DNA from 2 places in the Streptomyces sp. NPDC008313 genome. Region 2 is predicted to be linked to the other one. Evidence: predicted binding sites of a transcription regulator. Region 2 holds the regulator's gene; the other holds the start of a gene.
The links. The regulator HrcA, encoded in region 2, represses chaperone genes, less so after heat shock. The targets are predictions, from matches to a motif close to TTNGCACTCNGNNNNNCNGAGTGCNAA.

Region 1 (15,814 bases), on a different contig from region 2:
TGCCCTCCTCGACCGCGGCGCGGGTCGCGGAGATGGCGTCCTCCAGACGGTGCTTCTTCTCCTTGAGCTCGACCTCGGTCGCGGCGCCGACCTTGATCACGCAGACGCCGCCGGCCAGCTTCGCGAGGCGCTCCTGGAGCTTCTCGCGGTCCCAGTCGGAGTCCGTGTTCTCGATCTCGGCCTTGATCTGGTTGACGCGGCCGACGACCTCGTCCCCGCTGCCGCCGCCGTCGACGATCGTGGTGTCGTCCTTGGTGACGGTCACGCGACGGGCGGTGCCGAGCACGTCCAGGCCGACCTGGTCGAGCTTGAGGCCGACCTCCTCGGCGATGACCTGACCACCGGTGAGGGTGGCGATGTCACCGAGCATGGCCTTGCGGCGGTCGCCGAAGCCGGGCGCCTTGACGGCCACCGCGTTGAACGTGCCGCGGATCTTGTTCACGACCAGGGTCGACAGGGCCTCGCCCTCGACGTCCTCGGCGATGATCAGCAGCGGCTTGGAGGCGTTGGTCTGGATGACCTTCTCCAGCAGCGGCAGCAGGTCCTGGATGGAGGAGATCTTGCCCTGGTGGATCAGGATGTACGGGTCGTCGAGGACGGCCTCCATACGCTCCTGGTCGGACACCATGTACGGGGACAGGTAACCCTTGTCGAAGGCCATGCCCTCGGTGAAGTCCAGCTCCAGACCGAAGGTGTTGGACTCCTCGACGGTGATGACACCGTCCTTGCCGACCTTGTCCATCGCCTCGGCGATGAGCTCGCCGACCTGGCTGTCCTGGGCGGACAGACCGGCGACGGCGGCGATGTCGGACTTCTCGTCGATCGGGCGGGCCGTGGCGAGCAGCTCGTCGGAGACGGCCTTGACGGCGGCGTCGATGCCCTTCTTGAGGAGGGCGGGGGACGCGCCGGCGGCGACGTTGCGCAGGCCCTCGCGGACGAGCGCCTGGGCCAGCACGGTGGCGGTGGTCGTACCGTCACCCGCGATGTCGTTGGTCTTGGTCGCCACCTCCTTCACCAGCTGCGCGCCGAGGTTCTCGTACGGGTCGTCGACCTCGACCTCACGGGCGATGGTGACACCGTCGTTGGTGATGGTGGGGGCGCCGAACTTCTTGTCGATGACGACGTTGCGGCCCTTGGGGCCGATCGTCACCTTGACCGTGTCGGCAAGCTTGTTGACGCCGCGCTCAAGGGCGCGACGGGCGTCCTCGTCGAACTTCAGGATCTTCGCCATGGAGCTGAGTCAGTCCTCTCGAACCTCTGGAAAAAAAGAACAGCGCCCCCGGCGCCCGGCTTCATGAGGTCGCGGGGGCCAGGGGCGCAGTTCGTAGAAAAACTGGTGGTGCCGGTGAACTACTTCTCGATGATCGCGAGCACGTCGCGAGCCGAGAGGACGAGGTACTCCTCGCCGTTGTACTTCACCTCGGTGCCGCCGTACTTGCTGTAGAGCACGACGTCGCCGACGGCGACGTCGAGTTCGACGCGCTTGCCGTCCTCGACACGGCCCGGGCCCACCGCGAGGACGACGCCCTCCTGGGGCTTCTCCTTCGCGGTGTCCGGGATGACCAGGCCAGAGGCCGTGGTCTGCTCGGCGTCGAGCGGCTGGACCACAATGCGGTCCTCGAGCGGCTTGATGGCAACCTTGGAGCTGGCGGTCGTCACGATCCGACCTCCCCCTTCGGAGATCTCACGGGGTTAACTGTCTGAGGTGGCGACCAGGTGGATCCGTCGTCGCGGGTGCCGGACCTGCCCGTCGCTATTGGCACTCTCCGGTGGGGAGTGCCAGGTCCGAGACTATGACCGCGATTAGCACTCGGTCAAGCGGAGTGCCAATCGCCTGCGGCGCGGCGTGGGTTTTTCGTCACCCGGGGCGGGTGTGGGCGTCTCGGAGGCGCTGCCCCCGGGCCCCCGTATCGGCCTGACGGCCTCGTCCTCAGACGCCGGACGGGCTGGAAACCTCCCCTACAGGTAGTCCTCCAGGCGGGCCACCGTGAAGCCCTGTCGCTGGATGTGGTGGAGGAGCCGGGGAGTGGGGTGGTGGCGGATGATGTCGCCGGGGTGGAGGCGGTGGGGGTCGCGCCACAGGACCAGGGCGTCGACGCCGCAGTCGGCGGCGGCCCGGAGCGTCGTCTCGTCGTAGGTGCCGTACGGGGGGCGCAGCAGCCGGGGGCGGACTCCGAAGCGCTGCCTCAGCTTCTCCTGCTGGCCGCAGATCTCCGCGCGCTGGCCCGCGTACGGCAGTCCCCGCAACGAGGTGTGGTCCAGGGTGTTGTTCTCGACGCTCGCGCCGGCCGACCGCAGCCGCGCCAGCTGTCCGTATCCGGGGCCCGCGACCCGGTCGGTGAGGAAGAGCGTGACCGGCAGCCGCAGTTCCCGCACCATCTCCGTGAAGCGCGGGTCGCGCTCGGCGCCGTCACCGTACGTGAGGAAGACGACCCGTTCGCGGGTCGGCACCCGGTCGACGACCGGGGGCAGCCCGCGGCGCCCGACGCGGACGGCGGGCCGGGCGGGCGGTCTCGGCGGCGGCGCCAGTGGTCCCGCGAGTCCCCAGCGGCCGTAGCTCACCGCGTCCGGCTCCGGCGTCCGCACCCGCTGCGCCGCCTTCTTGCCCAGCCGTTCGATCGGATCGACGGACTGGGCGCAGCCGACGAGCCCGGCGAGCAGCACGGACGCGAGCACGAGCGCGAGCGGGGCGCGCGTCCGCGAGGTCACAGGTAGTCCTCCAGCCGCGCCACCGCGTACCCCTTGTCCGTGACCTTCTTCAGGAAGCGCCGGACCATGTCGGGCATCGTGCCGTCCCACTCGCCGCGGCCCCGGAAGTGGGTGAGGACGATGTCGCCGGGGTGCAGGTCCCGGTCGTCCTCGCGGTACTCCCAGTGGTCGACGTAGACCTCCTCGTCCCACAGCGGGGCCGCCTTCACCCCGCAGGACTTCGCGGCGCGCAGGGTGTCGCGGTCGTAGTTGCCGTAGGGCGGCCGGAAGAGCGCCGGGCGCTCGCCGAACTGCTTCCTCATCACCTCCTGCATGCCGCAGATCTCGTGCTTCTGCTCCTTGTAGGAGAGCGCCGGGAGGTAGCGGTGGTGGAGGGTGTGGTTGTTCAGTACGACACCGCGGTCGCGCATCCGGCGGAAGTAGCCGTAGTCGTCCTTCACCGCGAAGTCGCTGAGGAAGACGGTGTACGGGATCTTCAGCTCGCTCATCATCCGCAGGAACGCCGGGTCCTTCTCGGCGCCGTCGTCGATGGTGAGGAAGACGACCTTGTCCTCGGTGGGGACGGTGGTGAAGACGGGCGGGAGGTCCTCGTCCTCGTGCCCGTCCACCTCGAAGCCCTCGCGGGTGGTGAGGACCGGCTTCTTCGCCGGGGGCGGGGGCGGGACGAGGGGGAGCTTCGCCAGCTTCCAGTGTTTCGCGGCGGCGACCCGGGCGGCGTACGACCTGTGCAGTCCGGTGGCGTACGAGTCGAGGGCGCGGGCGGCCGGCGCCTTCAGCGGAGGCCGCCCCTGCGCGTGCCCGGCGGGCTGGCCCGGCTGTGCGGGCCGCGCCTGCTGCTCCAGCCTCCGGTCGCCGGCGCCGGTACCCGTCCCGGCCCCCGCTCCGGTACCGGCCTGTCCGCAGCCGGCGGCGAGCGAGGCCGCGGCGAGCACGACGATCCCGGCCCGCACCCGCGCCCCGGCCCCGGCCCTCGTCCGGGTCGGCCGCGATCCGGCCCGCGGCCCGGTCGACGCCCCGGCCCGCGCCCCGGTCCGTGCGCGTGTACCCACCCGTGTCCCCCGTCCGGCCCCCGTGCGCACCCCACCCGACGACCGGTTTTCCTCATTTTGTCGTACTGATCGCATGGCGCCGGATCCTCGCAGGCCAGGGCAGCCGCACCGGGCCGACACCGCCACCGCGCCCGCACCATCCACCGACTGGCCCACAGTGGCCCACAATGGCCCGGTGAACGACGTCTCCCTCGCCCCTCTGCTCACCCCCGAGGGCCGTGCCCTCCTCGACGAGGTGCGGGGTACCGACCCGGCGCGGGAGCTGGCCGTGGCGACCCGGCTGCGCCGGGAGCATCCCGCCGAGCTCGTCTCGGCGGCGCTCGGCCAGGCGCGGCTGCGGCAGCGGGCGGCGGCGAAGTTCGGGGCCGAGGACGCGGAGCGGATGTTCTTCACGCCGAACGGGGTCGAGCAGTCGACGCGTACGACCGTGGCGACGCACCGGGCCGAGCGCTTCCGCGACCTCGGCGTGCGGTCCGTCGCAGACCTGTGCTGCGGCATCGGCGGCGACGCGATCGCGCTGGCCCGCGCCGGGATCCGGGTCCTCGCCGTCGACCGGGACCCGCTGACGGCGGCGGTCGCGCGGGCCAACGCCGACGCGCTCGGCCTCGGTGAACTGATCGAGGTCCGCGAGGCGGATGTCACCGAGGTCGACACGGCGGCGTACGACGCGGTCTTCGTGGACCCCGCGCGGCGCGGCGGACGCGGAAGGATCTTCGACCCGGAGGCGTACTCACCGCCCCTGTCCTGGGCCACCGGGGCCGCCCTGGGGGCCCCGCTCGCCGCGCTGAAGATCGCACCCGGCATCCCGCACGAGGCGATCCCCGCCGAGGCGGAGGCCGAGTGGATCTCGGACGGCGGGGACGTGAAGGAGGCCGTGCTCTGGTTCGGCACGGAACCGGGACTGGTGCGGGCCACCCTCCTGCCGGGCCCCCGTGTCCTGCGGGGGCGCGGGCTGCCCGACCCCGGCGTCCGCCCGCCCGGCCGCTATCTGTACGAGCCGGACGGCGCCGTCATCCGCGCCCACCTGGTCGCCGAGGCGGCCGAGGAGCTCGACGGCGGACTTCTGGACGAGACGATCGCGTACGTGACGTCCGACGTCCTGCACCCGACCCCGTACGCGACCGCCTACGAGATCACCGACCTGCTCCCCTTCAACGTGAAGCGGCTGAGGGTCCTGCTGCGGGAGCGCGAGATCGGTGTCCTGACCGTGAAGAAGCGCGGGTCGGCGGTCGAGCCGGAGGAACTGCGCCGCAAGGCGCTGCCCAAGCCCCACGGCAGGGGCGCGCTCACCGTCTTCCTGACCCGCGTGGCCGGCGCCCCGACGATGCTCCTCGGCCGGCCCGCCGGATAGGAGCCCTTCCGGTGGGGCTACTTCAGCGAGGCCCACAGGTCGCCCGCCTCCGGCTCGTCCGCCACCACCCTGTTGGGGTCCGAGGGGGCCTGGACCACCGGCATCATGACGGTCGTGACCGCCTCGGACGGCAGGTCCTTGAGGCTGCGGCCGAGGTCCATGAGTTCGCCGAGCGAGTCGAGGCCGGTGTCGGTGGTGAGGCTGCCGGTGACCGCGTCCGCGACCTTGTAGAGCCTGGCGGGGTCCGTGAGCAGGTTCGTGGCGGAGATCTGGTCCAGCAGGGCCTTGACCAGCTTCTGCTGCAGACCTATGCGGCCGAGGTCGCTGCCGTCGCCTATGCCGTGCCGGGTGCGGGCCAGCGCCAGCGCCTTCCTGCCGTCCAGCCGGTGCTCGCCCGCCTTCAGGTGGAGGTGGCTCTGGTCGTCGTCGATGTCCTCGTCCGTGGTGACGGTGACACCGCCGAGCGCGTCCACCAGGTCGGCGAAGCCCGCGAAGTCGATCTCCAGGTAGTGGTCCATGCGGACGTCCGTCATCGACTCGACCGTCTTCACCGCGCAGACGGGTCCGCCCACCGAGTACGCGGTGTTATACATCGCGTTGTACGCCACCGCCGTCGTCCCCCCGGACGGTGTCGGACAGGACGGCCGGGTGACCAGGGTGTCGCGCGGGATGCTGACGACCGTCGCCGTCGTGCGGCCCTCGTCGATGTGCACGACCATCGCCGTGTCCGAGCGGGCTCCCTCGCTGTCGCCGCCGCCGAGCTTCGCGTTCTCGGCGCCACTGCGCGAGTCGGAGCCGAGGACGAGGATGTTCAGCGCGGTGCTCGGGGCCGGGCTCGCCGAGGCGGACGCCTCCGGCGTGGCGGAGGTGGGCCCGGACCTGGCCGGGCGGTCGTCGCCCAGCGCGCTGTCGATGTCGACGCCCTTGATGTTGTGGTTCAGGTGCCAGTAGGCCCAGCCCGCCCCCGCGGCGGAGAGGACGAGTACGCCGGCGAGCGCGATCCCCGCGGCCTTCACCAGCCCGCGCCGCCGGCCACCGCGTCTCGCGGCGCCCCCGTTTTCGTCCTCGTGTTCGTTTTCTCCGCTCACGAGGGAGAACGTAAGTCGGACTTATGACGAGGAGAAGCCTTGTCTCAGGTTTCCTGCCCAAAATTTTAGACTTCTCAGGGTTTCCTCAGACAAAGCCCGACGAAGCCCAGGTCGCAGCCCGCCGTCACCCCGGCCTGGCGGCCGCCACGGGCCTCAGCCCAGCGTCACCGCCGGGACCGGGTTGCTCCCGCTCCAGGTGCCGTTGAAGCCGAACGTCACCGAGCCGCCGCTCGGCACCGTCCCGTTGTACGACGCGTTGGAGCAGGTGACGGTTGTACCGGACTGGGCACATGTCGCGTTCCACGCCTGGGTGATCCGCTGGCCCGCGCCGTAGTCCCAGCTCACCTTCCACGACGACAGCGCCGCCCCGGAGCAGCTGATGGTCACCTGGCCCGTGAATCCGGTGTTCCACTCGTTGGCGACGCTGTACGCGGCCGTGCAGTCGCCCGTCGGCGGGGTCGACGTCCCGCCGAGCGCCGTGGCGATCGCGCCGTACGCCGGTTTCGGGACGTAGTTCGCGTCGTACGGGGTCGCCGCGCCGTAGCCGTCGAAGACGTCGGGGATCCAGGAGTCGGAGTCGGTGAAGCCCCAGACGGTGACCCCGGCGCACCGGCTCACCGCGACGCAGGCGTTCATCACGGCCCGGTAGTCGGCGGCCTGCTGGGCCAGCTTCGCGTCGGTGGAGGGGAGCTGCATCCGGATGTCCAGCTCCGTGACCGCCACGTCGACGCCGAGCGCCGCGAACCGCTCGATGTTCTGCTGGAGCGTGGACGGCACCAGGCCGAGGATCAGATGGGCCTGGAGGCCGACGCCGTCGATCGGGACGCCGCGCTCCTTGAGGGACTTGACCAGGTCGTACAGAGCGGTGCTCTTCGCGTTGACGCCCTCGACGTTGTAGTCGTTGATGTAGAGCTTGGCGTCCGGGTCGGCCGCGTGGGCCCAGGTGAGCGCCCGGGCGATGTAGTCGGAGCCGAGCCCCTGGTACCAGAGGGACGTGCGGTAGGTGCCGTCCTCGTTGAAGGGCTCGTTCACCACGTCCCAGGCGGCCAGTTCGCCCTTGTACCGGGTCACCTCGGTGGTGATGTGGTCCTGGAGCAGCGTGCTCAGCTGGTCGGCCGTCCAGCTGCCGTCGGTCAGCCAGCCCGGGTTCTGGCTGTGCCAGACCAGGGTGTGCCCGCGCACCTGCTGGTCGTGGGCCTGCGCGAAGGCGACGATCCGGTCGGCCTCGCCCCAGTCGTAGCTGCCCCGGCTGGGCTCGACGGTCTCCCACTTCATGGCGTTGCCGGGCGTGAGCGAGTTGAACTGACCGCCCGCGAGGTCGCCGTACGTGCCGGTGAGCTTCGAGCCGGTGACGGCGGTGCCGATCACCTTCCCCCTGGCCTCGGCGAGATCGCGCAGCGGGGCGTCGGCGGCGCGTGCCGTCGTGCCGGCCGCGAGCAGGACGCCGACGGCGGCGACGCCCGTGAACAGGGCGACCAGCCGGGAGCGCGTCCGGGAGCGTGGGCGGGGGCGGCGGGCGGGGCGGGGATGTAAGGAGGATCTCATTGCGGGGGTACCTCCGAGAACTCCGAAAGTTTCGGCGTTTCAGCCGATTGACTTCGCAGGAGTGTGGGGGTCCGGGCCCGGCCCGTCAATACGCCGCACGCACCTCACAGGTCCGACGGGCCCCGTCTGCCACCGCGCCGCCGCCGGCACCCGGCCCGCCGTCGGCACCCCGGCCGTCCGGCACGTCGGCGTCCGGCCCGGCGAACGCCTGTCCGGGTGGCCGCTCATCCGGCGGGGTGCGGCGGCGGTGCCCCCGTGCTGCTGCGCTCCACCAGGCTGGTGGCCAGTTCCACGCGTGTCGCCACGGAGGCGCCGTCCTCGTTGCCGAGCTGCAGCACCAGCCGGGCCGCCGCCTCCGCCATCTCCGTCAGCGGCTGCCGCACGGTCGTCAGCGGCGGCCCCACCCAGCGGGCGATCGGCAGGTCGTCGAAGCCGACGACGCTCAGGTCCTCCGGGATCCGCAGTCCGAGCTCGCGCGCCGCCTCGTAGAGGCCGAGGGCCTGGAGGTCGTTCCCGGCGAAGACGGCGGTGGGCCGGTCGGGGGCGCCCAGGAGTTCGAGGCCCGCGCGGTAGCCGGTCTCGTGGTGGAAGTCGCCCGCGCGGATCAGCGCGGGGTCGACCGGCAGCCCGGCCGTCTCCAGCGCGGCCCGGTAGCCGTCGACGCGGGCGCGGCTGCACATCATCCGCGACGGTCCGCTGATCGCCCCGATCCGGGTGTGGCCCAGCTCGACGAGATGGCGGGTGGCGGCGAGGCCGCCCTGCCAGTTGGTGGCGCCGATGGACGGCACGTTGTCGCCGGGGTCGCCCGCCGGGTCCATGACGACGAAGGGGATCGACCGGCTGGTCAGCAGTGCCCGCTGAGACTCGTCGAGCCCGGACAGCACGAGGATCACGCCGTGCGGCCGGCGGGCGGCGACCTGGTCGGCCCAGCTGCGCCCCGGTGTCAGCCGGCCGGCGCTCTCGGACAGGACGACGCTCAGCCCCTCGTCCCGGGCCACGTTCTCGACGCCCCGGATCACCTCCATCGCCCAGGCGCTCTCCAGCTCGTGGAAGACCAGGTCGATCAGGGGCGAACGGCTCGCCTCGGCCCTGCGGCGCCGGTAGCCGTACGCGCGCAGCAGCTCCTCGACCCGGGTGCGGGTCGCCGGGGCGACGTCGGCTCTGCCGTTGAGCACCTTCGAAACAGTCGGAGCCGAGACACCGGCCTCGCGGGCGATCTCCGCGAGCGTCGCCGTCTGTGCGGAAGCCCTGCCGGGCCGACTGGCGGGCTGTGCTTGGGAAGGACTCATGGCCGCGATCGTATCCCTGCGCACCCCCTTGACGAACCCCCCTCGGCACCCTAGGTTCCCGGAACATTCGAAGTATTACTCGAAACATTCGCGAAAGGTGCTTGCCACATGGAGTCCTACAGCAGACGCTGGGTCCTCGGCGCCGGTGCCACCACCCTGCTCTCCGCCGGGCTCACCGCCTGCGGCTCCGGCGACAGCGGTTCGGACGGCGGATCCGAACTCACCGCGTTCGTGTGGGGTGACGACGCGGTCAAGGTGCAGACGGCCGCGGTCAACCGGTTCAACAAGTCCGCCGCGTCCAAGAAGGCCAAGGGCGACATCAAGCTGGAGAAGATCCCCGGCTCCGACTACCCCACCAAGCTGCGCACCGCGATGGGCTCGCCCAGCGCCCCCGACCTCTTCTTCAACTGGGGCGGCGGCTCGATCAAGGCCTACCAGGAGGCGAAGAGGCTCGTCGACCTGACGGACACCATCAAGGTCGACTCGGTCCTGGCGAACGGCTTCCTGCCGTCCGTGCTCTCGGCGGGCGACCTCGGCGGCCGCCACTACGGCATACCGATGCGCGGTATGCAGCCCGTGATCCTGTTCTACAACAAGACGCTCTTCGCCGAGCACAAGCTGCAGCCGCCCACCACCTGGGACCAGCTGCTGGACAACAACGCCAAGCTCAAGAAGGCGAAGATCACCCCGTTCGCGCTCGGCGGCGCGGACACCTGGACCGAGCTGATGTGGCTGGAGTACCTGGTCGACCGCATCGGCGGACCGGAGGTCTTCCGGAAGATCCAGAACGGTGACGCCTCCGGCTGGGGCGACCCGGCCGTCCTCAAGGCCGCCCAGACCGTCCGGGACCTCATCGACGACGGCGCCTTCGGCTCCAAGTACAGCTCGGTCGGGTACAACAACGCCGGCGCCCCGGCGGTCTTCGCCAAGGGCAGGGCCGCGATGCACCTGATGGGCTCCTGGGAGTACTCGACGCAGCTCGGCAAGTTCCCGGACTTCGCCAAGAAGGACATGGGCTGGTGCGCGTTCCCGACCGTCGAGGGCGGCGCCGGCGACATCCGCAACGTCGTCGGCAACCCCACCAACTACTGGTCGGTGAACTCCCGCACGAAGAACAAGGACGCCGCCATCGCGTTCCTCAGGACCTGCGCCTCGGAGGAGTACGCGAAGGCCCTCGTCGCCAACGGAGACGTCCCGACGACCGCCAACGCGGCGAAGCTGCTCGACGCCTCCCCCAACCCGGAGTTCGCCAAGTTCCAGTACGAGATGGTCCAGAAGGCGCCCGCGTTCACGCTCAGCTGGGACCAGGCCGTCGACCCTGACGTCTCCACACCCATGCTCACCGAGATCAACAAGCTGTTCGTCGGGAAGTCGACGCCCGCCCGCTTCGTGGGTGCGCTGAAGGGGCTGAAGTGAGCACCACCGCTCCCGTCAAGCAGGGCCCCGCCACCGCCTCCGTACGACGGAGGCGTGTGGCGGGGAAGGTGGGGGTCGGGCGGCCGAACGCCGCCTGGGCCCTGCCCGCAGTCCTCTACTTCGCGTTCTTCGCCGTCGTCCCGATGCTTCTGGCCTTCTACCTCTCCTTCACGGAGTGGGACGGCCTGAGCGATCCGCGGTACGTCGGCCTCGACAACTGGAAGAAGCTGATCGACGACGACCGGATGGTCCAGTCCCTGTGGGTGACCGTCCTGCTGACCGTCGTCAGCTGGGCCTTCCAGACGTTCGTGGCCCTCCTGCTCGGAGTCTGGGCGGCGGGCCGGCAGCGCAACAGGGCCATCCTGTCCGCCATCTTCTTCGTGCCGTTCCTGCTGTCCTCGACGGCGATCGCGCTCCTCTACTACGCGCTGCTCGACCCGAACTTCGGCATCATCCGGGAGAACATCCTCGGCTCGTCCAGCGGCGCGTTCCTGGCGATCGTCTTCGTCGGCGGCTGGCAGTTCATCCCCTTCCACACCCTGATCTACCAGGGCGGTGCACGGCAGATCCCCGAGGTGCTGTACCAGGCGGCGGCCATCGACGGCGCGAGCCAGACCCGGCAGTTCTTCTCGATCACCCTGCCCCAGCTGCGGCACACCATCACCACGTCGACCGTGCTGATGGTCGTCGGCTCGCTCACCTACTTCGAGACCGTCCTCATCCTCACCAAGGGCGGCCCGGGCACCGACACCGCGATCCTGCCCTACCTGATGTACGAGGCCGGCTTCAAGAGCTACGACTTCGGCTACGCCAGCGCCATCGCGTCGTTCCTGGTGGTCGTCGCCACCGGCCTGTCGCTGATCCTGGTCCGGCTGACCGGCTTCGCCTCCATGCGCAGCGCGCGCGAAGGGATGTGACGGAGTGTCACACGCCACACTGCGGTCGCGTCCGGTGAAGACCGGCCAGCGGCCGGGCCCCCCGGCCCCCCGCCCCCGCCGGCACTGGTCCCGGCGCGCCAACCCGGTCGCGGGCATCGCCTCGTTCCTGTGGCTGCTCGTCGTCATCGTCCCGGTGTACGCGATGCTGTCGGCCTCGCTCACCACCCAGGACAAGGCGCTCACCGCCAACCCGCTGCGGCCGCCCACGGACCCGACCCTCGACAACTACAACACCGTGCTGCACAGCGGCTTCGGGCATCTGCTCGCCAACACGTCGATCGTCGCGGCCGCCGTCGTCGCGATCGTCCTGGTTCTGGCGCTGCCCCTCGCCTACGTCGCCGTACGCGCCCGCAACCGCTGGTCGGGGCTGGCCTTCCGGATGTTCCTGCTCGGCGTCGCGATCCCGGCCCAGGCCGTCGTCGTCCCGCTCTATCTGCTGATCTCGAAACTCGACCTGTACGACAGCCTGCTCGCCGTCATCCTGCCGACCGCCGCCTTCGCGATGCCGGTCTCCGTGCTGATCCTCGTCGGCACCCTGCGGGACGTCTCGGAGGAGCTGTACGAGGCGATGGCCCTGGACGGCGCCTCCCCGCTGCGGATGATGTTCAAGCTGACCATCCCGATGGCCAAGGGCGGCATCAGCACCGTCACCATCTACGCGGCGCTGCAGGCCTGGAACGGCTTCCTCTTCCCGCTGATCTTCACCCAGTCCGACGGACCCCGTGTCCTCACCCTCGGACTCTTCAACTACGTGAGCCAGTTCGGCGTCAACATCCCCGCCCTGCTCGCCTCGGTCGTCCTCTCCGGCATCCCCATCTTCGCCGTCTACCTGGTCGCCCGGCGCGCCCTCGTCGGCGGACTGATGGGCGTCGGCGGCAAGTGAACCCGCGCCACCCGCGCACGACCACCGTGCCCCCCGAACACGACAGGAGTCCCATGAGCACCACCCCCTGGCGCGACACGTCCCTGCCCGCCGACGTCCGCGTCGAGGACCTCCTCGGCCGGATGACCCTGGAGGAGAAGACGGCCCAGCTGTACGGCATCTGGGTGGGCGCCGCCACCGACGGCGGCGGCGTCGCCCCCCACCAGCACGACATGACGGAGACCCATGCCTGGGACGAGGTGATCACCCGCGGTCTCGGCCAGATCACCCGCTCCTTCGGCACCGCCCCGGTGGAGCCGGCGCTCGGCGCGATGGCCCTGGCCCGCGCCCAGCAGCAGATCGCCGAGTCGAGCCGCTTCGGCATCCCGGCCATCGCCCACGAGGAGTGCCTCGCGGGCTTCACCGCCTGGGGCGCCACCGCGTACCCGGTGCCCCTCGCCTGGGGCGCAACCTTCGACCCGTCACTCGTCGAGGAGATGGCCCGCCGCATCGGCCACGACCTCGCCTCCGTCGGCGTCCACCAGGGTCTCGCCCCGGTCCTCGACGTCGTACGCGATCTGCGCTGGGGCCGCGTCGAGGAGACCATCGGCGAGGACCCGTACCTGGTCGGCACGATCGGCACGGCGTACGTGCGGGGCCTGGAGTCCGCCGGGATCATCGCCACCCTCAAGCACTTCGCCGGGTACGCGTCCTCGGCGGGCGCCCGCAACCTGGCGCCCGTGCGCGCGGGCGTGCGCGAGTTCGCCGACGTGACCCTGCCCCCGTTCGAGCTGGCCCTGCGCGAGGGCGGCGCCCGCTCGGTGATGGCCGCGTACAACGAGACCGACGGCGTCCCCGCGTCGGCCGACCCGGCCCTGCTGACCGGACTCCTGCGCGACCGGTGGGGCTTCACCGGCACGGTCGTCTCCGACTACTTCGGCATCGGCTTCCTGGAAACCCTCCACAAGGTCGCCGACAGCCCCGCCGGCGCGGCCCACGCCGCCCTCGCGGCCGGCATCGACGTCGAGCTCCCGACGCTGCGGTGCTACGGAGAAGCGCTGACCTCGGCCGTCCGGGCCGGGGGGATACCCGAGTCCCTGGTGGACACGGCGGCCCGCCGGGTCCTGATCCAGAAGTGCGAACTGGGCCTGCTGGACGGCGCGGCCTCCCCGGCCGCCGAGACCATCGACCTGGACTCGCGGGGCAACCGCGACCTCGCCCGCCGTATCGCGGAGGCGTCCGTCGTCCTGCTGGCCAACCCCACCGGCGCGCTCCCCCTCGCCCCGGACACGAGAATCGCCGTCGTGGGTCCCCGCTCCCACGACCCCCTGGCCATGCTCGGCTGCTACTCGTTTCCCTCGCACGTCGGCCCGAACCACCCCGACCACCCCGTCGGCATCGAGATCCCCACCCTGTGGGAGTCCCTGCGCACGGAACTCCCCGACGCGAAGCTCACCCACGCCGAGGGCTGCGACACCACCGGCGACGACACCTCCGGCTTCGCCGAGGCCGTGGCCCGCGCCACCGAGGCGGACGTCTGCGTCGCCGTCCTCGGCGACCGCGCCGGCCTCTTCGGCCGCGGCTCCTCCGGCGAGGGCTGCGACGCCGCCGACCTGAGCCTGCCCGGCGTCCAGGCGGAGCTCCTCGACGCGCTGACCGCGACCGGCACACCCGTCGTCCTCGTGCTGCTCACCGGCCGCCCGTACGCGCTCGGCCGCTGGGACGGCCGCCTCGCGGCCACCGTGCAGGCGTTCTTCCCCGGCGAGGAGGGCGGCCCGGCCGTCTCCGGCGTGCTCAGCGGCCGGGTCAACCCGTCGGGCCGGCTGCCCGTGAGCGTTCCCCGCGAGCCGGGCGGCCAGCCGTGGACGTACCTCCAGCCGCCGCTGGGCCTGGTCGGCGAGGTCAGCAATCTGGACCCGACCCCGCTGTACCCCTTCGGGCACGGCGAGTCGTACACGACGTTCGTCTGGGACGACTTCACCGCGTCCGAGGCCGAGACGGCCACGGACGGCACGCACGACATCGCTGTCACCGTCCGCAACACCGGCACGCGTGAGGGCGCCGAGGTGGTCCAGCTCTACCTGCACGACCCGGTCGCCCAGGTGACCCGGCCCGACGTCCGGCTGATCGGCTACCAGCGGCTCGAACTCGCCCCCGGCCAGGCACGGCGTGTCAGCTTCCGCTTCCACGGTGACCTCTCCGCGTTCACCGGCCGCGCCGGACACCGCGTCGTCGAGCCGGGCGCCCTGGAACTGCGGCTGGGCTACTCCAGCGCGCGGACGCTGCACACGACCCGGCTGACGCTCACCGGCCCGGAGCGGAGCGTGGGCACGGACCGCGAGCTGCTCTGCGCGGCCGAGGTCACCGAGGTGGCGCCGGCGGACTGACCCGGGGTCTTCCGTCCGGATCGGGCCCCGCGAGCCCGGCCCGGTCCGGACGAGGGGCCCCAAGGCGTCCGGTCAGCCGGAGACCGACTCGAAACGCCAGCGGTGCACGGCCCGCGTCACCAGCTCCCCGTCCGGCTCGGGGAGCTCGGGCAGCTCGGCGTCGTACGCCGCGTCCCACCAGGTGATCACCAGGACCCGGTCCTGCGGCGCGCGCAGGACCTCCCGGCGCAGGGGCCGCCCCGGCAGCTCCTGCGCACGCACCCAGTCGAGCAGGTCCCCGCCCCGTCCGGCGACGGCGCGGGCCTCCCACATCAGCGCGACGGTCACGAGTAGAGGTTCTCCTTGCTGACCTCGTGCACGTGGTCGTGGCCGTGGCCGTGCGCGTGCGCCGTGCCCGGCACGTGCGGGTCCGTGACCGGCAGCGAGGAGTCCGCCGACAGGTCCCAGTCGGAGGCGGCGCGGCCCCGGGACACCATCTCCGCGCCGAGCGCGGCGACCATCGCGCCGTTGTCCGTGCACAGCTTGGGGCGCGGCACCCGCAGCCGGATCCCGGCGGCCTCGCACCGCTCCAGGGCGAGCGCGCGCAGCCGGGAGTTGGCGGCCACACCGCCGCCGATCATCAGATGGTCGACGCCCTCGTCCTTGCAGGCGCGGACCGCCTTGCGGGTCAGCACGTCCACCACCGCCTCCTGGAAGGACGCGGAGACGTCCCGGACCGGTACGTCCTCGCCGGCCGCGCGCCTGGCCTCGATCCAGCGGGCGACGGCGGTCTTCAGCCCCGAGAAGGAGAAGTCGTACGCGGCGTCGCGCGGCCCGGTGAGCCCGCGCGGGAACGCGATCGCGTTCGGGTCGCCCTCCTTCGCGTACCGGTCGATGACCGGGCCGCCGGGGAAGCCGAGGTTCAGCACGCGGGCCACCTTGTCGAAGGCCTCGCCGGCCGCGTCGTCGATGGTCGCGCCCATCGGCCGCACGTCGGAGGTGATGTCCGTCGACAGCAGCAGCGAGGAGTGGCCGCCGGAGACGAGCAGCGCCATCGTCGGCTCGGGCAGCGCGCCGTGCTCCAGCTGGTCCACACAGATGTGCGAGGCCAGATGGTTGACGCCGTACAGCGGCTTGCCGAGGGCGTACGCGTACGCCTTCGCGGCCGAGACACCGACGAGGAGCGCCCCCGCGAGCCCGG
Region 2 (15,814 bases):
TCGGCTTCGGCTTCCGCGTGGGCTTCCTCGGACTGCTGCACCTCGACGTGATCCGTGAGCGGCTGGAGCGCGAGTTCGGGCTCGACCTCATCGCCACCGCGCCGAACGTGGTCTACCGCGTCCTCATGGAGGACGGCGCCGAGCACACGGTGACCAACCCGAGCGAGTTCCCCGAGGGCAAGATCGACGAGGTGTACGAGCCGGTCGTGCGGGCCACGATCCTCGCGCCGTCCGAGTTCATCGGCTCGATCATGGAGCTCTGCCAGACCCGCCGCGGCACCCTGCTCGGCATGGACTACCTCTCCGAGGACCGCGTCGAGATCCGCTACACGCTGCCCCTCGCGGAGATCGTCTTCGACTTCTTCGACCAGCTGAAGTCGAAGACGCGCGGTTACGCGTCGCTGGACTACGAGCCGACCGGCGAGCAGGCCTCCAGCCTGGTCAAGGTCGACATCCTGCTGCACGGCGACAAGGTCGACGCGTTCTCGGCGATCACCCACAAGGACGCGGCGTACGCGTACGGTGTGCGGCTCGTCGCCAAGCTGCGCGAGCTGATCCCCCGGCAGGCCTTCGAGGTGCCCATCCAGGCCGCCATCGGCTCCCGGGTCATCGCCCGCGAGACCATCCGCGCCATCCGCAAGGACGTCCTCGCCAAGTGCTACGGCGGTGACATCTCCCGTAAGCGGAAGCTGCTGGAGAAGCAGAAGGAGGGCAAGAAGCGGATGAAGATGGTGGGCTCTGTGGAGGTTCCGCAGGAGGCCTTCATCGCCGTCCTGTCCAGCGACGACAGCGCAGGCGGCGGCAAGGCCAAGAAGTAGCCGCTCCGTCCTCTCCCGCTCTTCCCGCGGACCCCTTGTGCCATCGGGCCCGTCGCGCTTCGGCGCGGCGGGCCCTTCGGTTGTGCACGGGGTTGTGCATGGTGGAAGTGACAGCTGTGCATCGTCGCGAAGTGACAGGTCGCCGCCCCTTACGCGTCGGCCGGTCGAGCCTTACTCTGATCTCTGCTCGGTAGTTACTCGTGAGTTAAACAACAGCCGCAACCAGACAGCCGCCCAGCAGTCGATCGAGCGAGTCGCACGCACTGTCGCGGGCCCCGGAGGATGTCGTGAGCGACACACAGACCCTGATCGATAACCGCCCGCCGTCCGTGGCGTCCCTCTTCCTGGAGCGCGTCGCGGCCACCCCCGACGCCGAGGCCTACCGCTACCCCGTGCCCCCCGCGTCGGGCGAGGGGCCGGACGACTGGAAGTCACTGACCTGGGCGCAGGCGGCCGAGCGCGTCCACGCCATCGCCGCCGGCCTCATCGAGCTGGGCGTCCAGCCGGAGCAGCGCGTCGCGCTCGCCTCCTCCACACGCGTGGAATGGGTGCTCGCCGACCTCGGCATCATGTGCGCGGGCGCGGCCACCACGACGGTCTACCCGCAGACGAACGCCGAGGAGTCCGCGTTCATCCTGTCCGACTCCGAGAGCCGGGTCCTGATCGCGGAGGACGCCGCCCAGCTCGCCAAGGCCCGTGAGCGCCGCGCCGACCTGCCCGACCTGGCCCACGTCGTGGTCGTCGACGCCACCGGGGTCGAGCCCGTCGAGGGCGAGGGCGACTGGGTGCTGAGCCTCGCCGAGCTGGAGAAGCGGGGGGCCGCGCATCTGGAGAAGAACCCCGACCTGATCAAGAAGAAGGTCGCCGCGATCACCGCGGACCAGCTCGCCACGCTGATCTACACCTCGGGCACCACCGGCCGTCCCAAGGGCGTCCGCCTCCCGCACGACAACTGGTCGTACATGGCGAAGGCCATCTCCGCGACCGGCCTGGTCGGCGCGGACGACGTGCAGTACCTCTGGCTGCCGCTCGCACACGTCTTCGGCAAGGTGCTCACCTCCGGCCAGATCGAGGTCGGGCACGTCACCGCCGTCGACGGCCGCGTCGACAAGATCATCGAGAACCTGCCGGTCGTCCAGCCCACCTACATGGCGGCCGTGCCGCGCATCTTCGAGAAGGTGTACAACGGCGTCGCCGCCAAGGCGAAGGCCGGCGGCGGGGCCAAGTACAAGATCTTCCAGTGGGCGGCGGGCGTCGGCCGCGAGTACGCCAAGGTCACCCAGGACAACTTCAGGCGCACCGGCGTCGCGAGCGCCCCCTTCGGCCTCGCCTCCCGGCACAAGGTCGCCGACACCCTCGTCTTCGCCAAGATCCGCGAGGCGTTCGGCGGCCGGCTGCGCGCCTGCGTCTCCGGCAGCGCGGCCCTCGCACCCGAGATCGGCTACTTCTTCGCGGGCGCCGGCATCCACATCCTGGAGGGCTACGGCCTCACGGAGTCCTCCGCCGCCTCCTTCGTCAACCCGGGCGAGGCCTACCGCACCGGCACGGTCGGCAAGCCGCTGCCCGGCACGGAGGTGCGCATCGCGGACGACGGCGAGATCCTGCTGCGCGGCCCCGGCATCATGGAGGGCTACCACAAGCTGCCCGAGAAGACCGCCGAGGTGCTGGAGTCCGACGGCTGGTTCCACACCGGCGACATCGGCGAGCTCTCGCCCGACGGCTACCTGCGGATCACCGACCGCAAGAAGGACCTGATCAAGACGTCCGGCGGCAAGTACATCGCGCCGGCCGAGGTCGAGGGCCAGTTCAAGGCGGTCTGCCCCTACGTCTCCAACATCCTGGTGCACGGCGCCGACCGGAACTTCTGCACCGCGCTGATCGCGCTGGACGAGCCCGCCCTCCTCGACTGGGCCACGGACAACGGTATGGCGGGCAAGTCGTACGCGGAGGTCGTCGAGCAGCCCGCCACCGTCGAGCTCATCGACGGATACGTCAAGGAGCTCAACACGGGCCTCCAGCGCTGGCAGACCATCAAGAAGTTCAAGCTGCTGCCGCGCGACCTCGACATCGAGCACGGCGAGCTGACCCCCAGCCTCAAGCTGAAGCGCCCGGTCGTCGAGCGGGAGTACAAGCACCTCATCGACGAGATGTACTCGGGGGCGCGGGAGGCGTAGGCGTCAGGTCCGTCCTCGCGGAGGCGGACGCGGAGGCGGACAGCGGTACAGGTGGGCCGGGGCCGGGGCATGCGCCCCGGCCCCGTCGCGTCTCCGGCAGCGGCCCCGCTCCACCCCCATGTGCCTGAGGGTGAGCGCCTCCGCCCGCCCGGTTCCCGGTGTCCGCGTCCGTCCGTCCCCGGGCGCACGCATAGCACCGTTCCCGCTCGTGGCGGCCCACTTCGGTAACTCCGTGCTTATGGGTGCGGCCGGTCTGTCACTCTGTCCCTGTCGCCTGAGGCGTATTCGTCCGAACTGCTCAGGGAGCCACACCGTGGGGGTCATACCGAAGCGACGGGAATTCATACCCCGTGCGCCCGATGCGCCCGCGCACCACCGCGCGGGCCGGGAGGCACCGGCGCGCGCGTCGTTGCCCGGCACGTCGCTCGCGCCGGCGGCCGCGCGCCGCTTCTTACGGGACACGGTCACCGACTGGTCCGAGCGCGCCCTCGACGCTTCCGTACCGCTGTCCGACGGGCTCGCCGACGACGCCGTCCTGGTCGTCAGCGAACTCGTCACCAACGCCGTCGTGCACGCCGGTACGGACGTCGAGGTGCTGTGCCGCCTGGAACCGGCCGACGGCGAGTCGGACGGCGCCCTCGTCGTCGAGGTCTCCGACCGGCACCCCTCGCGGGCCCCGCGCGACGAGGCGGACTCAGGCATCCGGCCCTACGGGACACCGGAGTACGGGCGCGGTCTGCGGCTCGTCGCCGCGCTCTCCGAGGCGTGGGGGATCACCTACCGTACCGGGATCAAGACGGTCTGGGCGAGACTGCCGGCCGGCGGGGTCCTCACGTCCGGCCCTACCCCGCCGGACGGCCACGGCACCGGGGGCACGCCGCTCACCGACGGCGGCCCGCCCGCCGGGGAGCGGACCGGGGCGTACGGGGAGCAGGGCGCCCACCGTCCCACCGCGCGGACCGGCGAGGTCCCCGCCGCTCCCGAGCCGGTGCGGAGCGCGGGCGGGCACGGCTGGCTGCGCCGGGGCGCGAGCCGGGGTGCGCTCTCCTTCCTGGCCGAGGCGTCGGACCTGCTCGCCGGACAGCTCGACGAGGACCTGGTGGCCGCGCTCACCGGGCAGCTCCTCGTGCCGCGCCTGGCCGACTGGTGCGCGGTGTGGCTGGAGGACGAGGCCACCGACCGCGCGGGCGGCCTCGGCATGGCCCTGGGGCCACGGCTCGCCCGCGTCTGGCACACCAGCGAGGACCGCGTCGAGGAACTGCGCACCGCCCTGGAGAAGGATCCGCCCCGCGTCCCCGACGCGGTGCGCTCCCGACCCGTCCCCGTGCCCTGGCCGGGCGAACCGTGGGCCCCGCCGGACGGCGCCGGGCAGCCGGCGGACCGGCGCGACTCGGACAGCGGCAGCGGCGCACCGGTCCCCCACGACACCGCCACCCCCCAGGCCACCGCCGGCACCCCCGACGGGCGCCACCGATCCCCCGACCGCACCCCCGACGCGCACCACCGCACCCCCGACCACACCCCCGCCGCCCGCGACCGCACCGGCGCGGCGCTCGCGTACCGGCTGATCGCCGGAGGGCGGCCGCTCGGCACCCTGGTCATCGGGCGGGCCGGGGCGGCGGGCTTTCCCGACGAGATCACCGGGCTCGTCGAGGACCTCAGCCGCCGGGTGGCCCTCGCCATCGGCGCGGCCCGGCAGTACGCGCGCCAGGCCACCATCAGCCGGGTCCTCCAGCGCGGCCTGCTGCCCGGCGCCGTCGCCGAGATCCCCGGCGTGCGCAGCGCCCTCGTCTACGAGCCGTGCGACAAGGGCGGCCCCAGCGGCGACTTCTACGACCTGTTCCCGGCGGGCGACGGGCGCTGGTGCTTCGCCGTCGGCGACGTGCAGGGCAAGGGCCCGGAGGCCGCCGTCGTCATCGGCCTCGCCCGCCCCTGGCTGCGTCTGCTGGCCCGCGAGGGCTACCAGGTCGCGGACGTCCTCGACCGCCTCAACCAGCTCCTGCTCGACGACGCCACCGAGGCCGCCGACGCGGCCGCCCGCGCGCTCGTGGCCGCCGGCGATCCCGGGCTGGCCGATCCGGAGGGCCCGCAGACACGTTTCCTCTCCCTCCTCTACGGCGAGCTGGTGCCGTTCGAGGGCGGCGTCCGCTGCACCGTGGCCTCCGCCGGGCACCCGCTGCCGCTGCTCCTGGACCCCGCCGGTGGCGTACGGGAGGTGGCCCTGCCGCAGACCCTGCTGGGTGTCATCGAGGACGAGACGTACACGGCGGACACGTTCGAGCTGCGTCCCGGCGACACCCTGCTGTGCGTCACCGACGGGGTCACGGAGCGTCGCAGCGGCTCCCGGCAGCTCGACGACGCCGACGGCCTCGCCACGGCCCTCGCCGGCTGCGCCGGCCTCAGCGCCCAGCTGATCGCCGAGCGGATCCGCGGGCTGGTGCACGAGTTCGGCAGCGGCCCGCCGGAGGACGACCTGGCGCTGCTGGTGCTGCAGGCGGAGCGGGCCGCGGACCCCGCGCCCGCGGGCAGGGGCGAGGGCCGCCAGGAGGCACCGGCGGGGCGGCCCCCGCGGGCACCGGACGCGCGGGCGGGGAAACCCCGGCGCGTACGGGACAATGGAACGCATGCCTTCCGCACTCCCCGACGGTGAACCCGTGCCCGACGACGGGGCGCTGCCCGCGCACGCCCTGGCGGACGCCGCCGCACGCCCCCTCGGGTTCTACCTCCACGTGCCGTACTGCGCGACCCGCTGCGGCTACTGCGACTTCAACACCTACACGGCCACCGAGCTGCGGGGCACCGGGGGCGTGCTCGCCTCCCGCGACAACTACGCGTCCACCCTGACCGACGAGGTCCGCCTCGCCCGCAAGGTCCTCGGCGACGACCGCCGCCCGGCCCGTACCGTCTTCGTCGGCGGCGGCACGCCCACGCTGCTGGCCGCCGGCGACCTCGTACGGATGCTGGGCGCGATCCGTGACGAGTTCGGCCTCGCGGACGACGCGGAGATCACGACGGAGGCGAACCCGGAGTCGGTGGACCCGGCGTACCTCGCGACGCTGCGCGCCGGGGGCTTCAACCGGATCTCCTTCGGCATGCAGAGCGCCCGCCAGCACGTCCTGAAGGTGCTCGACCGCACGCACACGCCCGGCCGCCCCGAGGCCTGCGTCGCCGAGGCCCGCGCGGCGGGCTTCGACCACGTCAACCTCGACCTGATCTACGGCACCCCCGGTGAGTCCGACGACGACTGGCGTGCCTCGCTGGACGCCGCGCTCGGCGCCGGACCCGACCACGTCTCGGCGTACGCGCTGATCGTGGAGGAGGGCACCCAGCTGGCCCGGCGCATCCGGCGCGGCGAGGTCCCGATGACCGACGACGACGTCCACGCGGACCGCTATCTGATCGCCGAGGAGATGCTCTCGGCGGCCGGCTTCGACTGGTACGAGGTGTCGAACTGGGCCACCTCCGAGGCCGCCCGCTGCCTGCACAACGAGCTGTACTGGCGCGGAGCCGACTGGTGGGGCGCGGGACCGGGCGCCCACTCCCACGTCGGCGGGGTGCGCTGGTGGAACGTGAAGCACCCCGGGGCGTACGCGGGCGCGCTGGCGGCGGGGAAGTCGCCGGGGGCCGGGCGTGAACTCCTCTCGGAGGAGGACCGGCGGGTCGAGCGGATCCTGCTGGAACTGCGCCTGCGCGACGGCGTCCCGCTGTCCCTGCTGCGCGAGGCGGGCCTCGCGGCCTCACGCCGCGCGCTGTCCGACGGGCTCCTCCAGGAGGCTCCGTACGAGGCCGGCAGCGCGGCGCTGACGCTGCGCGGGCGGCTGCTGGCGGACGCGGTGGTGCGGGATCTGGTGGACTGATCACTCGGGGGAGTGAATCGGTGCGGATCCCGAGGCGGCCCCCTAACCTGGTTCGTAAGCTGCCGCGCGAGAGTAACGCGGCGGATCTGGAGGGCTACGGAGATGACCGCTGTGGACGAGCGCGGGATGACGAAGTTCTTCGAGAAGTTCGAGCCTCCCGAGGGCGTCAGGGTCGAGCTTCTTCGGGGGGAAATCGTGATGATGGCGAGTCCGGATTTGGTGCACAACCTGATCGTCGAGGAGGTGCAGGATCAGATCCCTCGCAAGCGGTGGGCACGGTTGCAGACCCAGGACGTCGACATCATCGACGAGGCAAGTGAGCCCGTACCGGACCTGGTGGTGCTGGAGCGTGAACTCCGCCCGGACTCCGGTCGTCTGCTGCCGTCCCAGCTGATCACGTTGGTGGTCGAGGTCGTCTCCAAGACCAGTGTCGACCGGGATTACGGGGCCAAGCGATCGATCTACGCGGCGGGCAGGGTGCCCGCCTATCTCGTCGTCGACCCCGTTGTGGCGCACTGTGTCCTGCTCACCGAGCCCGTCGGCGACGGACAGGGCGCCGACTACCGGGCACAGCGGATCTCGAAGTTCGGTGATCCTCTTCCGCTGGAGTTCCTCGGCGTGGAACTGGACACCAGCGAATTCGGCACCTACCCGGGCGTCAGGCCTCACCGCCTTCCGTGACGAAGTCGATCAGTTCCTCCACGCGGCCCAGGAGGGCCGGCTCCAGGTCCTTGTAGGAGTGCACCCGGGACAGGATGTGCTGCCAGGCGGCGCCCGTGTTGTCCGGCCACCCCAGGGCCCGGCACACCCCCGTCTTCCAGTCCTGGCCGCGCGGCACCCGGGGCCACGCCGCGATGCCCACCGACGCGGGTTTCACGGCCTCCCAGATGTCGATGTAGGGGTGGCCGACGACCAGGGCGTGCCCGCTCGTGACCGAGGCCGCGATGCGGGACTCCTTCGAGCCGGGGACCAGGTGGTCCACCAGGACGCCGAGCCGGGCGTCCGGGCCCGGCGCGAAGTCCGCGACGATCGACGGCAGGTCGTCGACGCCCTCCAGGTACTCCACGACGACACCCTCGACGCGCAGATCGTCGCCCCAGACGCGTTCGACCAGCTCGGCGTCGTGGCGGCCCTCCACATAGATCCGTCCCGCCCGCGCCACCCGGGCCCGCGCGCCGGGCACGGCGACGGAGCCGGACGCCGTACGGGCGGGCCGCGCGGGCCCCGCCGACGGGCGGACCAGTGTCACCACGCGCCCCTCCAGCAGGAAGCCCCGCGGCTCCATCGGGAACACCCGGTGCTTGCCGAAGCGGTCCTCCAGCGTGACCGTGCCCGCCTCGCAGCGGATCACCGCGCCGCAGAAACCGGTCCCGGGCTCCTCGACCACCAGACCGGGCTCCGCCGGCACCTCGGGGACGGTCTTCGGCTTCTTCCACGGCGGGGTCAGGTCCGGAGAGTACTGGCGCATTCGGATGACGATAGGAGAAGCCGGCCGGGCGTGTCGCGCACCGCGCCGCGACACGCCGAGGACGGCGGCGCGAACACCTTCCACGGCACCCGGACCAGGCGCCCCGGACCAGACGCACCTCCGACGGCGTACCTCCTACGGCACCCCGAAACGCCGGGTCAGCGCGTCCCGTTGGGCCCGGACGAACGCGGCGTCCACCGCCGCGCCGTGCCCGGGGACGTACACCGCCTCCTCGCCGCCCAGCGCGAGCAGCCGGTCCAGTGCCGCCGGCCAGTGCGACGGCACCGCGTCCAAGCCCGCCTGCGGCTCGCCCGACTCCTCCACCAGGTCGCCGCAGAAGACCACCGGCCGCGACCCGGGGGACGTGGACCGGACGACCACGGCCAGGTCGTGGGAGGTGTGGCCGGGCCCCACACCGACCGGCACGGCGCTCAGGCCGCCGCCCAGGTCCACGGCGGACGCACCGGACAGCCGGGGGAGGAGCAGGGCGTCGGCCGCCTCGCGCGCGACCCCCGGGTCCTGCCCGTTGCGCACGGCGTCCGCGCGCAGTTCCTCCCGGCCGTGGGCCAGGACGGCGTCCAGGCCCACCGCGCCGAACACCTCCGCGTCCGCGAACGCCGACGCCCCGAAGACGTGGTCGAAGTGCGCGTGGGTCAGTGCGAGATGCGTCACCCGCCGGCCCCCGCCGAGCAGCCGCCCGGTCTCCTCCCGCAGCCGCGTGCCCTCCGCCGGGCTGGACCCGGCGTCGACCAGCAGCGCCCCCGCCGGGCCCGCCACGAGTCCGGCCGTGCAGTCCCAGACGGGCAGCCGCAGCCTGCCCACCCCCGGGGCCAGCCGCTCCCAGCCCGCTTCCGCCCACCGCGGCTCTTCCCGAGTCACCGTCATGCGTCGACGCTAAGGGCTGTCCCCGCCGGGCGTCCGGGAGCCCGCGCGGCGACAGCGCAGCGGGACCGGCTCGTACCCGTGAGTAGGCATCGCGGGACATCGCGACAGATCGCGGGGCCGCCCCTTGCCCGGGCCGTACCCACCGGCCGTACACTGGGCCGGGGAATGCTGGCACTCGCACGCGCTGAGTGCCAGGCGAGGCGCCAGGGGACGACAGCTGGAGGTGTGCGCGGTGCTCAGTGAACGCAGGCTGGAAGTGCTGCGCGCGATCGTCCAGGACTATGTCGGCACCGAGGAGCCCGTCGGGTCCAAGGCGCTCACCGAGCGGCACCGGCTGGGGGTCTCCCCGGCTACCGTGCGCAACGACATGGCGGCCCTGGAGGACGAGGGCTACATCGCCCAGCCGCACACCAGCGCCGGACGCATCCCCACCGACAAGGGCTACCGGCTGTTCGTCGACAAGCTCGCGGGCGTCAAGCCGATGACCGCCCCCGAGCGCCGCGCCATCCAGAACTTCCTGGACGGCGCCGTGGACCTCGACGACGTCGTGGGCCGTACGGTGCGGCTGCTCGCGCAGCTGACCCGGCAGGTCGCCGTCGTCCAGTACCCGTCCCTGACGCGTTCCACCGTGCGGCACGTGGAGCTGCTCTCCCTCGCCCCCGCGCGCGTGATGCTCGTCCTGATCACCGACACGGGCCGGGTCGAGCAGCGCATGATCGACTGCCCGGCGCCGTTCGGCGAGGCCTCGCTCGCCGATCTGCGGGCGCGGCTCAACAGCAGGGTCGCGGGCCGCCGTTTCGCGGACGTCCCGCAGCTCGTGCAGGACCTGCCGGACGCCTTCGAGAACGAGGACAGGGGGACGGTCGCGACGGTACTCTCCACCCTCCTGGAGACGCTCGTCGAGGAGACCGAGGAGCGGCTGATGATCGGCGGTACCGCCAATCTCACCCGCTTCGGACATGACTTTCCCCTCACCATCCGGCCGGTCCTCGAAGCCCTCGAGGAACAGGTCGTGCTCCTCAAACTCCTTGGCGAGGCCGGGGATTCGGGCATGACCGTACGGATCGGGCACGAGAACGCGTACGAGGGACTCAACTCCACGTCCGTGGTCTCGGTCGGCTACGGTTCGGGCGGCGAGGCAGTAGCCAAACTGGGCGTGGTCGGACCGACCCGCATGGATTACCCGGGAACGATGGGAGCGGTACGAGCGGTGGCACGGTACGTCGGACAGATCCTGGCGGAGTCGTAGGTGGCCACGGACTACTACGCCGTACTCGGCGTGAGCCGCGACGCTTCCCAGGACGAGATCAAGAAGGCGTTCCGGAGGCTCGCCCGCGAGCTGCACCCGGACGTCAACCCCGATCCGAAGACGCAGGAGCGCTTCAAGGAGATCAACGCCGCCTACGAGGTGTTGTCGGACCCGCAGAAGAAGCAGGTCTACGACCTCGGCGGCGACCCGCTGTCCCAGGCGGGCGGCGGCGCGGGCGGCTTCGGCGCGGGCGGCTTCGGAAACTTCTCCGACATCATGGACGCGTTCTTCGGGACGGCGTCGCAGCGCGGCCCCCGGTCGCGCACGCGCCGCGGCCAGGACGCGATGATCCGGCTGGAGATCGAGCTCGACGAGGCGGCCTTCGGCACCACGAAGGACATCCAGGTCGACACGGCCGTCGTCTGCGCCACCTGCAGCGGCGAGGGTGCCGCGCCCGGTACGAGCGCGCAGACCTGTGACATGTGCCGCGGCCGCGGTGAGGTCTCGCAGGTCACCCGGTCGTTCCTCGGCCAGGTCATGACCTCGCGGCCCTGCCCCCAGTGCCAGGGCTTCGGCACGGTCGTCCCGACGCCGTGCCCGGAGTGCGCCGGCGACGGGCGGGTGCGTTCGCGCCGGACCCTGACCGTGAAGATCCCGGCCGGTGTCGACAACGGCACGCGGATCCAGCTCGCGGGCGAGGGCGAGGTCGGCCCCGGCGGCGGCCCCGCCGGTGACCTGTACGTGGAGATCCACGAGCTGCCGCACGCGATGTTCCAGCGGCGCGGCGACGATCTGCACTGCACGGTCACCATCCCGATGACGGCGGCGGCGCTCGGTACGAAGGTGCCGCTGGAGACGCTCGACGGGCTGGAGGAGGTCGACATCCGGCCCGGCACCCAGTCCGGGCAGTCGATCCCGCTGCACGGGCGCGGCGTCACCCACCTGCGCGGTGGCGGACGCGGCGACCTCATCGTGCACGTCGAGGTGACCACGCCGACGAAGCTCGACGCCGAGCAGGAGCGGGTGCTGAGGGAACTGGCGAAGCTGCGGGGCGAGGAGCGGCCGACAGGGCAGTTCCAGCCGGGGCAGCAGGGGCTGTTCTCGCGGTTGAAGGATGCGTTCAACGGGCGTTGAGCGGGTCTGGCCGGGGGTCCGGGGGTTGGTCCCCGGGCAGGCACAGTCAGCCGGGGCAGCAGGGGCTGTTCTCGCGGTTGAAGGATGCGTTCAACGGGCGTTGAGCGGGTCTGGCCGGGGGGCCGGGGGTTGGTCCCCGGGCAGGCACAGTCAGCTGGGGCGGCAGGGGCTGTTCTCGCGGTTGAAGGATGCGTTCAACGGGCGGTGAGCGGGTCTGGCCGGGGGTCCGGGGGTTGGCCTCCGGGCAGGCACAGTCAGCTGGGGCGGCAGGGGCTGTTCTCGCGGTTGAAGGACGCGTTCAACGGGCGGTGACGGGACGTGCGGGGTGGTGGGGTGCGGTGGTTTTTCGCCCCCTCCGCCCCTTCCCTTCCCGTATTCCGGGGGCTTTGCCCCCTGGGCCCCCAGTCCTCAGACGCCGGACGGGCTGAACCGCTCCCCGATTCGGAGTCGTGCGGGGGGCGTGACAACATGCCGTCATGTCCTCCGCACTGACCGATCTCTTCCCTCACCCGATCGTGCAGGCGCCCATGGCGGGCGGTGTCTCCGTCCCGCATCTCGTCGCCGCCGTGTCCGAGGCGGGCGGGCTCGGCTTCCTCGCCGCCGGGTACAAGACGGCCGACGGCATGTACCAGGAGATCAAGCAGGTGCGCGGGCTGACCGGCCGCCCCTTCGGCGTCAACCTGTTCATGCCGCAGCCCGAGTACGCGGACCCGGCCTCCGTCGAGGTCTACGCCAACCAGCTCGCCGGTGAGGCCGCCTGGTACGAGACCGAGCTCGGCGACCCCGACAGCGGCCGCGACGACGGGTACGACGCCAAGCTCGCCGTACTCCTCGACAACCCGGTGCCCGTCGTCTCCTTCCACTTCGGCTGCCCCTCGCGCGAGGTACTGGACTCCCTCGCCCGCGCCGGCACCCTGACCCTGGTCACCGCGACCACGGCCGAGGAGGCGCTGGCCGTGCAGCGGGCGGGCGCCGCCGCGGTGATCGCGCAGGGCGTCGAGGCGGGCGGCCACCAGGGCAGCCACCGCGACGTCCCGGAGGCGGACGGCTCCGGCGTCGGACTGCTCTCGCTGCTGGCCCAGGTCCGCGAGACCGTGACCATCCCGATCGTCGCGGCCGGCGGCATCATGAGGGGCGGCCAGATCGCCGCCGCCCTCGCGGCCGGGGCGAGCGCCGCCCAGCTCGGCACCGCGTTCCTCGCCACCCCCGAGTCCGGCGCCCACGCCCTGCACAAGCAGGCGCTGACCAACCCGCTCTTCGTCCGTACGGAGCTGACGCGCGCGTTCTCCGGGCGTCCCGCGCGCGGCCTGGTCAACCGCTTCCTGCGCGAACACGGCCCGTACGCGCCCGCCGCCTACCCCCAGGTCCACCACCTCGCCGCTCCGCTGCGCAAGGCCGCCGCCCGGGCCGGTGACGCGCAGGGCATGGCGCTGTGGGCGGGCCAGGGGCACCGGATGGCCCGCGAGCTGTCCGCCGGAGGGCTCGTCGAGGTCCTGGTGGACGAGCTGGACGCGGCGGCGAGGGCGTTGTCCCGGCACGCGGGAGGAGGTGCGGGCCGATGACCGCGCCGGTGTTCGTGGTGGAGGAACTGGCCGACGGCGCCGCGGAGTTCGTGCTCGACGGGCCCGAGGGGCGGCACGCCGTCTCCGTGAAGCGGCTGCGGGCGGGCGAGGAGGTCGTCCTCACCGACGGACGCGGGCGCTGGACCCGGGGAGTCGTGCGGTCGGCGGAGGGCAAGGACCGCCTCGTGGTGACGGACCTCGAACCGGTCCACCACGAGCCCGAGGAAGCGCCGCGCGTCACCGTCGTACAGGCCCTGCCCAAGGGCGACCGGGGTGAGCTGGCCGTCGAGACGATGACGGAGACCGGCGTCGACGCGATCGTCCCCTGGGCGGCCTCCCGCTGCATCACGCAGTGGAAGGGCGAGCGGGGCCTCAAGGCGCTGGCGAAGTGGCGGGCCACGGCACGCGAGGCGGGCAAGCAGTCCCGCCGGACGCGCTTCCCCCAGGTCGCGGACGCGATGACGACCAAGCAGGTTGCCGCACTTCTCGCCAAAGCGGAGTTCGCCGCCGTCCTGCACGAGACGGGTGTGGAGGCCCTGGCCACCGCCGGACTCCCCGACCGGGGCGACATCGTGCTCGTCGTCGGGCCGGAGGGCGGGGTGTCGCCCGAGGAGCTGGCCCTGTTCACCGAGGCCGGGGCGAAGCCCTACCGGCTCGGCCGCAGCGTGCTGCGCACCTCCACCGCCGGAACGGCCGCGACGGCCCTGCTGCTGGGACGCACCGGCCGCTGGTCCTGACCGCTCGCCGGTCTGCCCGCCCGCCGGTCCCGCTCGCCCGCCGGTCCGGCCCCACGGGCGGGCGGCCCGGTACCTTCTACACCTGCCCCAGCCTCCGGCCCCCGGCCCCAGCGCCCGCCCCGGACGCCTGACCGACACCCTCAGGGAGACGCGTTGGAACTCGCACAGGTACGGCTGCTGGTCTCGGACTTCCCGGCCTGCTACCGCTTCTACGCCGACGTCCTCGGCCTCAAGCCGCAGTCGGGCGCGGCCGAAGGACCGTACGAGAAGTTCAGCCCCGCCACCGGCTCCGCGGGCATCGCCCTGCAGGACCGGGCCATGATGTCGCAGGTCCTCGGTGAGCTGGGCGAACCGGCGAGCGGCCACCGCTCCCTGGTGGTCCTGCGCGTGGACGACCTCGACGCCCACTGCGAGGCGATCACCGCGCGCGGGGGCAGCCTGGTGCACGGTCCGGCGCCGATGACCGACCGGATGCGCGTGGCCCACCTCAAGGACCCGGAGGGCAACCTCGTCGAGCTGCAGGAGTGGCTCCTGCTGCGCGGCTGACGAGGGGCGGGGCGCGGACACGGCGGCGCGCGGCGGACACGGCGGCCGGGCGCCACCGGCACCGCCGTCACCGTGGCCACATGCGGTCTACCGCGCCCGCGCCCGACGGTGGCACGCTGCCGTCCATGCGGGCATCGAGGCTTCACGGGCAGTGGTGGCGTCCTGCACAGCGGCGGCGTGACGGGCAGCGGCGGCGTCCTGCACAGCGGTGGCGTCAGGGACCGCGGTGGGCGGGGCGCGGGCGGCCGGCCGTCGCCGGACTCGCGGTGCTCGCCGCGGTGTCGGTCGTCACCGCCTGCGAACCGACGGACGGGCTCAGTTCCGCCGCCGTCGCCTACACCACCGACCAGACCGGCACCAGGGCACTGGAGAAGCAGGGCATCGACGTACGGTGGCTCAGCTGCACGGCCACCTACGGCGGCGGGAACAAGGCGTACACCCCCGGGAAGGCCACCGCCTCGTCCGGCACCCGCGACGTCGCCGGGGTCGACTGCCAGGGTGAGACCGGCGACGGCACGGACATCACCCTGAAGGGGAAGGTGACGCGGGCGGTCGACGGCAAGTGCGTCCGCGGCGACCTGACCGCGAGGGTCGGCGGCAAGCAGCGCTTCCATGTGGACGTCCTCGGCGACTGCGAGGCCTCGGACGGCACGTCCGCACCCGGCGGCGGCTCCCACGACCCGGGCCGGCCCGCGCCCACCGTCACCGTGACCCGGACCGTCTGGTGCGAGGGCGACCCCGGCTGCGGCCCCGTCGAGGGCAAGTGACGTGACGGGCGAAGTGATCCAAACCCCTGTCCGGCGGCGCGCCTGCTGCATAGGGTGATCGGGTGACACAGTCTGCGCTGTCCGCGTATCTCCGGTTTCCGCATCTGCACGGCGACTCGGTCGCCTTCACCGCCGAGGACGATGTCTGGGTCGCGCCGCTCGACGGCGGCAGGGCGTGGCGCGTCAGCGCCGACAACGTCCCGGTGGACCACCCGCGGATCTCTCCCGACGGCACGACGCTCGCCTGGACCTCCACCCGGGACGGGGCACCCGAGGTGCACGTCGCCCCGGTCGACGGCGGCCCGTCGAAGCGGCTGACGTACTGGGGCAGCGCCAGGACCCAGGTGCGCGGCTGGACCGCCGACGGCCGGGTGCTGGCCATCAGCCCGTACGGCGAGGCGAGCTTCCGGCGCTCCTGGGCCCGCGCCGTCCCCCTCGACGGCGGACCTGCGGCGACCCTCCCGTACGGGCCCGTCGGCGGCGTCGCGCACGGCCCCGGCGGCGTGCTCCTGCTGTCGGCGCCCATGGGGCGCGAGGCCGCCTGGTGGAAGCGGTACCGGGGAGGCACCGCCGGCAAGCTGTGGATCGACCGGGACGGCGACGGCGAGTTCGTGCGG

Region 1: groES (co-chaperone GroES) is a predicted target of HrcA. The motif match lies at 1,804-1,830, and genes of this name have one in related genera.

Annotation. Positions count from the first base shown of each region.
Region 1 is NZ_JBIBFR010000001.1:469,043-484,856, forward strand. Features, by position in the region: gene groL (chaperonin GroEL) at 1-1,231, opposite strand, end outside; gene groES (co-chaperone GroES) at 1,351-1,659, opposite strand; gene ACFY93_RS02115 (polysaccharide deacetylase family protein) at 1,960-2,709, opposite strand; gene ACFY93_RS02120 (polysaccharide deacetylase family protein) at 2,706-3,647, opposite strand; gene ACFY93_RS02125 (methyltransferase domain-containing protein) at 3,934-5,109, shown strand; gene ACFY93_RS02130 (LCP family protein) at 5,127-6,197, opposite strand; gene ACFY93_RS02135 (endo-1,4-beta-xylanase) at 6,351-7,742, opposite strand; gene ACFY93_RS02140 (substrate-binding domain-containing protein) at 7,967-9,031, opposite strand; gene ACFY93_RS02145 (extracellular solute-binding protein) at 9,140-10,447, shown strand; gene ACFY93_RS02150 (ABC transporter permease subunit) at 10,444-11,364, shown strand; gene ACFY93_RS02155 (ABC transporter permease subunit) at 11,384-12,268, shown strand; gene ACFY93_RS02160 (glycoside hydrolase family 3 N-terminal domain-containing protein) at 12,322-14,634, shown strand; gene ACFY93_RS02165 (hypothetical protein) at 14,707-14,961, opposite strand; gene tsaD (tRNA (adenosine(37)-N6)-threonylcarbamoyltransferase complex transferase subunit TsaD) at 14,958-15,814, opposite strand, start outside.
Region 2 is NZ_JBIBFR010000005.1:22,933-38,746, reverse strand. Features, by position in the region: gene lepA (translation elongation factor 4) at 1-818, shown strand, start outside; gene ACFY93_RS08515 (AMP-binding protein) at 1,106-2,992, shown strand; gene ACFY93_RS08510 (SpoIIE family protein phosphatase) at 3,306-5,642, shown strand; gene hemW (radical SAM family heme chaperone HemW) at 5,617-6,849, shown strand; gene ACFY93_RS08500 (Uma2 family endonuclease) at 6,952-7,530, shown strand; gene ACFY93_RS08495 (DUF3097 family protein) at 7,508-8,317, opposite strand; gene ACFY93_RS08490 (MBL fold metallo-hydrolase) at 8,453-9,202, opposite strand; gene hrcA (heat-inducible transcriptional repressor HrcA) at 9,435-10,451, shown strand; gene dnaJ (molecular chaperone DnaJ) at 10,452-11,585, shown strand; gene ACFY93_RS08475 (nitronate monooxygenase) at 12,062-13,147, shown strand; gene ACFY93_RS08470 (16S rRNA (uracil(1498)-N(3))-methyltransferase) at 13,144-13,884, shown strand; gene ACFY93_RS08465 (VOC family protein) at 14,038-14,430, shown strand; gene ACFY93_RS08460 (hypothetical protein) at 14,697-15,197, shown strand; gene ACFY93_RS08455 (S41 family peptidase) at 15,260-15,814, shown strand, end outside.